Luteibacter rhizovicinus DSM 16549: one gene and its partner. The protein of the gene in region 1 interacts with the protein of each later gene in a pairwise test. Links are inferred from orthologs where the notes say so. Each region holds a gene or a part of one and is shown on either strand. Other genes may lie near its edges. The genes, in order: BJI69_RS03735 and mtgA.

Region 1 (3,314 bases):
ACGTTAAAGCGGCCGAGCAGCGCGCTACGCACCGTGCGCATGCCCCACGGCGTATTGAGGTTGAACGAGAGCCCCTTGGCCGACGTCACGATGATATCGGCACGGACCTCGGCGTCCTTGTCGGTGCTCTCGCCCGCCATGGTGGTACGCAGCTTCGCGATGCCCTCGCCCAGACCCTTGGCCAGCTTCGCGCCGAACGGATCGTCGATATTGATCACCGCGGCACGCAGGCCGTCGAAGGCGAACAGTTTGGCCTTGGCGGCGCCGTAGGCTTCCATCGTGCCGTGATAGTCGAGATGGTCACGGGTGAGATTGGTGAACACGGCGACGTCGAACGCCAGCGCGTTGACCCGGCCCTGCTCCAGCGCATGCGAGGACACTTCCATGGCGACGTGCGAGGCACCGGCGTCGCGGAATCCGGCAAGCAGGGCCTGCATGCTGATCGCGTCCGGCGTGGTGCGCTCGCCTTCGACGACCGCGCCGTGCATGCCCGCGCCCAGCGTGCCGACCGTCGCCGGCTTGCGTCCGAGGAAAGCCAGCGCCTGTGCGATCAGCTGCACCGTCGAGGTCTTGCCGTTGGTGCCGGTGACGCCGATCAGTTCGAGCGACTGCGACGGCTCGCCGAAGAAACGGGCGGCGATGGCGCCGGTCTTCTCGCGCAACCTGTCGACGCTGACGACGGGCACACCGGCGTCGGCCGCGGTGAACGGCGGCTCGGCGAGGATCACGCTGGCACCCTGCGCCACGGCCTTGGCCGCGAAGTCGATGCCATGACCCTTGCCACCACGCAGGGCGACGAAGGCGTTTCCTTCGGCAATCTCGCGGGAATCCAGCGAAAGCCCCGAAACGACGATTTCGCCGACACCCGAGGCGTCGGCGAAACCATTCAGGAGTTCGGCGAGTGGCATGGTCATGGGACCACCTCTTCCGCCGCGCTGTCGTCCGCCGGCGGCGGTGGCGCATTCGACGATCCGATCAGACCGCCCACGCTCGGGCCGCCGACATACCAGCGTCCGACGTTGTCGGGTGGGATATCGAGCAGGCGCACGGCGCCTTGCATCACCTGGGCGAAGGCCGGGCCGGCCACCGAGCCGCCGTAGTAGTGGCCGCCCTGCGGATCGTTGATCACGACCACGGTGACCAGGCGCGGGGCGCTGGCCGGAATCATGCCGACGAAGAGCGAGATGTAGTTCTTCGCGTAGTAACCGCCGACCGAGAACTTGTGCGAGGTACCCGTCTTGCCGGCCACGCTGTAATTGGCCACGGACGCGAAGCCAAAGCCGGTACCACCGGGCTGGAGCACGGTCTCGAGCATCCGCACGAGCTCGTGCGCCACGTCCGGCGTGATGATCTGGTTCGCCGGGTTGTCGGCACCCTTGATGAAGGTCGGCGAACGCAGGGCGCCGCCGTTGGCGATCGCCGCGTAGCCCGTGGCCAGCTGCAACGGCGTCACGCTGAGGTTGTAGCCGTAGGCCATGCGCGATTTTTCGATCGGCTTCCAGGTGCGGCTCACCGGCAGGTACCCGGCCGCTTCGCCAGGGAAACCACTGCCCGTGTTGCTGCCGATGCCGAACGACTTCCACATGTTGTAGAGGAAGTCGGTATCGAGCGTCATCGCGATCTTGGCTGCGCCGACGTTGGACGACTTCGTGATCACGCCGGTCGGCGTGAGCGTGCCCCAGTTGTGCGTATCGCGCACCGGGTGGCCACCCATCATCCAGGTACCCGGCGAGGTTTCGATCATCGGCGAGGTCGGCGTGTACTTGCCGCTGGTCAGCGCCGCCGCCATGGTGAAGGCCTTCATCGTCGAACCCGGCTCGACCACGTCGGTGAGCGCGCGGTTGCGGCGATCGTTCGGCGTGCTGCCGCGCACGGCATTCGGGTTGAACGTCGGCAGGTTGGCCATGCCGAGCACTTCGCCCGTGTGCACGTCCATCACCACGATCGAGCCGGAGTCGGCCTTGTTCTTGTCCAGGGCGTCTTTCAACGCGCTATAGGCGAGGTACTGGATGCGACGGTCGATCGACAGTGTCAGGTCGCGGCCAGGCTGCGGCTCACGGACCAGCTCGACGTCTTCGACCACGTGTCCCATGCGATCGCGAATGACGCGCTTCGCACCGGGCTTGCCGGAGAGCCACTCGTCATAGGCCAGTTCCAGGCCTTCCTGGCCGTGATCGTCGATATTGGTGAAACCGAGGATGTGGCTGTTGACGGCGCCCGACGGGTAGTAGCGGCGGTATTCGCGCTGCGAGGAAATACCCGGGATCTTCAGATCGACGATCGCCTGCGCGTCTTCGGGACGCATCTGGCGGGCGATGTACATGAATTCCTTGTCGGCACGCGCGGCGATCTTCTGCTTCAGATCGTCCGCGTCGACGTGGAGCGCCTTGGCCAGCTCGGGAATGCGGTCTTCGTTTTCCAGCACTTCCGGCGGATTGGCCCAGATCGAGGCGACCGGCGTCGACACCGCCAGCGGCTCGCCGTTGCGATCGAAGATCGTGCCACGCGAGACGGCGATGGGCATTTCACGCAGGAAGCGGGCATCGCCCTGATCCTGGTAGAACTGCTTGCGCACCACCTGCAGGTCGAACGCGCGCACGACCAGGCCGGACGCACAGACGCAGAGCAGCGCGACGACGACGGTCATGCGCTTGCGCGGGCTCGGGCCCTGGCCGCGACGGCGGCTCGGTACGACCGGCTTGCCGTAGCGCGCCTTCATCGCCGCACCAACTGGATGTCTTGCGGCTTCGGCGTGATCATGCCGAGCTTGGCGCGGGCTTCCGCATCGATGCGGCTGGGCTCGGCGTACGTTGCCTGCTCGAGTTCGAGACGGCCGTATTCGACGCCGATATCGTCTTTTTGCGACTGCATTTTCGAGAGCTCGACGAACAGCTGGCGGCTCTCGTGGCGCGTCCATACCACCCCGATCGCGCTGGCGAGGACCGCCAGCAGCAGGATCGAGAGGCAGATCGCGCCGAACACCTTCATGCGAGTTTCTCCGCGATGCGTAGCACGGCGGAGCGCGAACGCGGGTTCGCAGCCACTTCGGCATCGGACGGGAAGATCGCCTTGCCGACCGGCTTGAGGCGGGCCTGCTTCGCATCCGGCGGCGGCGGACCGCGACGATTGCCCTGCACGCGACCTTCGTGGGAGCGGATGAACTGTTTGACCGTGCGGTCTTCCAGCGAGTGGAAGCTGATCACGGCCAGGCGGCCGCCGACCTTGAGCAGGTCGAGGGCAGCGTCGAGGCCGCGCTCGACGGATTCGAGTTCGGCGTTCACGCGGATGCGCAGGGCCTGGAAGGTGCGCGTCGC
Region 2 (3,283 bases), 1.8 Mb from region 1 along the record:
TGCAGGTGATTGCCGAAGGCATCGAGACCGAGTCGCAGATGCGCGCCCTGCGCCGCATCGGCTGTCGCTTCGGCCAGGGCTTCCTGTTCGCCCAGCCGCAGCCGGCAAGCAAGTGGCTGGCGGCGCCGCTTTCCCTCGACGCCTGAAAAGCCACCTGCGGCGGGTGGCTTTTTGTGGGAGCCGATTCATCGGCGATTGGCGCTAGGGCTTCACCGCTCCGTTGGCTTTTCGCCGCTGAAGCGGCTCCCACATATCCAGATTACTGCAGGGTCGAGGGGGCTGGCGGGGTTTCCACCTGCATGAGCAGGCGTTCGGCGTCGACGCGGTCGAAGACATAACGCGTGGCACAGAATTCGCAGACCACTTCGATCTCGCCGTCGCGGTCGTCCAGCGTGGCTTCCACTTCCGTCCTGCCGAGCGCACGCAGCATGCCCTCCACGCGCTCCTGCGAACAGGTGCAGCCGAAGGCGAGGCCCTTCGCCTCGTAAACGCTCACGGTCTCTTCGTGATACAGCCGGTAAAGCAGTTCCTCCGGCAGGATCGACAACATCTCGGAACTGCTCAACGTGTCGGTGAGCATGCCGACCCGCGCCCAGGCGTCGTCATCCTCCTCGGCCGCACTGTGGCCACCCTCGCCCGCGATCGGCTGCAGCATGAGCCCGACCGCGTGATCGGCATTCGCCGCGAGCAGGATGCGCGCCGGCAGCTGCTCCGATCGCTCGAAGTAGCTCTCCAGCGCCTTCGCGATCGATGGCTCATCCAGATCGACAACACCCTGGTAGCGCCCACGGTCGACCTGACCGATGGTGATCGCGAGCAAGGCATTTGGCAGCTCGTTCAGGTGCAGGGCCGTCGGCAGGGTGTCGGCGTCGTAGCGCGCCAAACCGCGCAGATGCCCCTGATCGGTGCATTCGGCGAAAAGCAGGCGCAGCGCGCCCTCGCTCTTGAACTCCAGCGAAAGCGATCCGTCGAACTTGATGTTACCCGTGAGCAGGGCACTCGCAGCCGCGGCTTCGCCCAGCGTGTTGCGAATGTCGGTGGGGTAGTCACCACGGGAAACGATCTCGCGCCAGCTGGCGCCCAGACGCACGAGCACGCCGCGGACGCCTGCTTTCTCGAGCATGAAGCGGTGAAGCACGTCTTCGGATGGCAGGGTTTCGACGATCGAATCGGTCACGGTGGCCTCCTGGTGATCCGACGAAAGATGGGGCCGTGCCGGCGCGCCGACAAGACCGGCACACGCGGGGCCCCTATACTGCGCCATCCCTTGCCACCGCGCTGACATGAGCCCGACGCCTCGCTCGCTGCCCATTCGTATTGCCCGCATCGTCGGCCTGGTCCTGCTGGCCTGGCTCGTCCTGTCGTGGCTGGTCGTACTGGTGCTCCGTTTCGTGCCGCCCTGGACCAGCGCGATGATGATGGAGCGTCGTGTCGAGGCGCTCGTTGCCCGCGAACCCGACTTCACGTTTCGCCATCGTTGGGTCCCGTGGGATGCCGTGTCGCCCGAGGTCGGCCTGGCGATGGTCGCCGGCGAAGACCAGAAATTTCCGTTTCATCACGGCTTCGACATCGACGCCATCCAGGACGCCATCGACGCCTCGGATGAAGGCAAGCGCCTTCGCGGCGCCAGCACGATCAGCCAGCAGGTGGCGAAGAACCTCTTCCTGTGGAACGGCCGCAGCTTCGTCCGTAAAGGCCTGGAGGCCTATTTCACCGTGCTGATCGAGGCGACCTGGCCAAAGCGCCGGATCCTCGAGGTCTACATGAATATCGTCGAGCTCGGTAACGGCATCTACGGCGTCGGTGCGGCAAGCGACGTGTTCTATCGCAGCCCGCCCGATCGTCTTGGCGTGACGCAGGCGGCACGACTGGCTGCCGTCCTGCCCAATCCGCGCCGCTTCCGCGTAGACGCGCCCAGCGCCTATGTGCAGAAGCGCACGGCCTGGATCGCGCAACAGATGGGCCAGTTGGGCGGCCCCGCCTACCTCTCCCGCCCGGCCCCTGTCGCCGGCCGCGTTCGCTAAAGGATCGAGATGACGTTCTCACTGGCCATCGTGGTCCCTGCCTACAACGAGAGCGATGTCATCGACATCTTCCATGCCCGGATCGGCGCCGTACTCGACGGTATCGATGCCACGGCGCGGGTGATTTACGTGGACGACGGCAGCAGCGACGACACCTGGCAGAAGCTGAGCGCGATCGCGAGCGCCGATACACGCGCCATCGCGGTCCGGCTTTCGCGCAACTTCGGCAAGGAGGCCGCCATGACGGCGGGCCTGGACGCCGCCGACGCCGATGCCGTCGTGGTCATCGACGCCGACTTGCAGGATCCTCCCGAACTGATTCCGCAGCTCATCGCGCGCTGGCGCGAGGGCTTCGACGTGGTCTATGCGACGCGTGGTGAGCGTGACGGCGAAACCCGCCTGAAGAAATTCACCTCAGCCGCGTTCTACCGCGTCATGGAGCGACTTTCCGACACGCCGTTGCCACGCGACACCGGCGACTTCCGCTTGCTTTCGCGACGCGCTGTCGCTGCCCTGGGCGGCCTGCGCGAGCGCCAGCGATTCATGAAGGGCCTGTTCGCCTGGATCGGCTACCGGCAGACCTCCGTGGTCTACCACCGCGACGCCCGCCATGCCGGCACGACCAAGTGGAACTACTGGCGGCTGGGCAACCTCGCGATCGAAGGCATCACCTCGTTTTCGGCAGCACCCCTGCGCGTCGCCACCTGGGTCGGCCTGTCGGCTGCCGTCATTTCTTTCCTCTACGGCATCTGGGTGCTGATCAAGGTGGTGGCCTGGGGCGATCCGGTACGGGGCTACCCCACCCTGATGGTGGTCATCCTGTTCCTGGGCGGCATCCAGCTCCTCGCCCTGGGCATTATCGGCGAATACGTCGGCCGGACCTATGCCGAGACCAAACGGCGGCCGCTGTATTACGTGGAATCCCGCCTCGGCGGCGAACCGCCGGTCGCCTGATGGCGACCCCCACCGCCGCCGCGACCGGCGCTACACTAAGCCATCGCGGCGACGCGCCGCCTCCACTCGGAGGGTCGAGCATGCAGCAGGTCAAGCATCTCCTGGAATCGAAGGGCAAGGAGGTCTACGCGGTGGCGCCCGACGCGCCGGTGTACGACGCGATCCGCCAGATGGCCGAGAAGAACGTCGGCGCGCTCGTCGTCCTCAAGGGCAGCGAACTGGTCGGTATCGTTTCCGAGCGGGACTATGCCCGGAAAGTCATCCTGAAGGACAGGTCGTCCCGCGACACGCCGGTAGGCGACATC

The links.
Region 2: the proteins of BJI69_RS03735 (region 1) and mtgA interact in binary tests that used the Escherichia coli proteins (3 or more experiments, as listed by UniProt). The link is inferred for Luteibacter rhizovicinus DSM 16549 from one-to-one orthologs.

Annotation. Positions count from the first base shown.
Region 1 is NZ_CP017480.1:787,020-790,333, forward strand. The notes cover bases 316-3,314. They hold BJI69_RS03735 (peptidoglycan D,D-transpeptidase FtsI family protein), read right to left. Parts: upstream 2,720-3,314; coding sequence 911-2,719; downstream 316-910. Other genes in these bases: BJI69_RS03730 (UDP-N-acetylmuramoyl-L-alanyl-D-glutamate--2,6-diaminopimelate ligase), read right to left, coding at 316-914; ftsL (cell division protein FtsL), read right to left, coding at 2,716-2,988; rsmH (16S rRNA (cytosine(1402)-N(4))-methyltransferase RsmH), read right to left, coding at 2,985-3,314. Also shown: more of BJI69_RS03730, read right to left, coding at 1-315. UniProt on the Escherichia coli protein: Essential cell division protein that catalyzes cross-linking of the peptidoglycan cell wall at the division septum. Required for localization of FtsN.
Region 2 is NZ_CP017480.1:2,565,328-2,568,610, reverse strand. What follows is about bases 186-3,153. They hold mtgA (monofunctional biosynthetic peptidoglycan transglycosylase), read left to right. Parts: upstream 186-1,283; coding sequence 1,284-2,024; downstream 2,025-3,153. Other genes in these bases: BJI69_RS11575 (CBS domain-containing protein), read left to right, coding at 3,059-3,153; BJI69_RS11580 (glycosyltransferase family 2 protein), read left to right, coding at 2,034-2,978; hslO (Hsp33 family molecular chaperone HslO), read right to left, coding at 260-1,177. In the rest of the region: BJI69_RS11595 (bifunctional diguanylate cyclase/phosphodiesterase), read left to right, coding at 1-146; more of BJI69_RS11575, read left to right, coding at 3,154-3,283. UniProt on the Escherichia coli protein: Peptidoglycan polymerase that catalyzes glycan chain elongation from lipid-linked precursors. May play a role in peptidoglycan assembly during cell division in collaboration with other cell division proteins.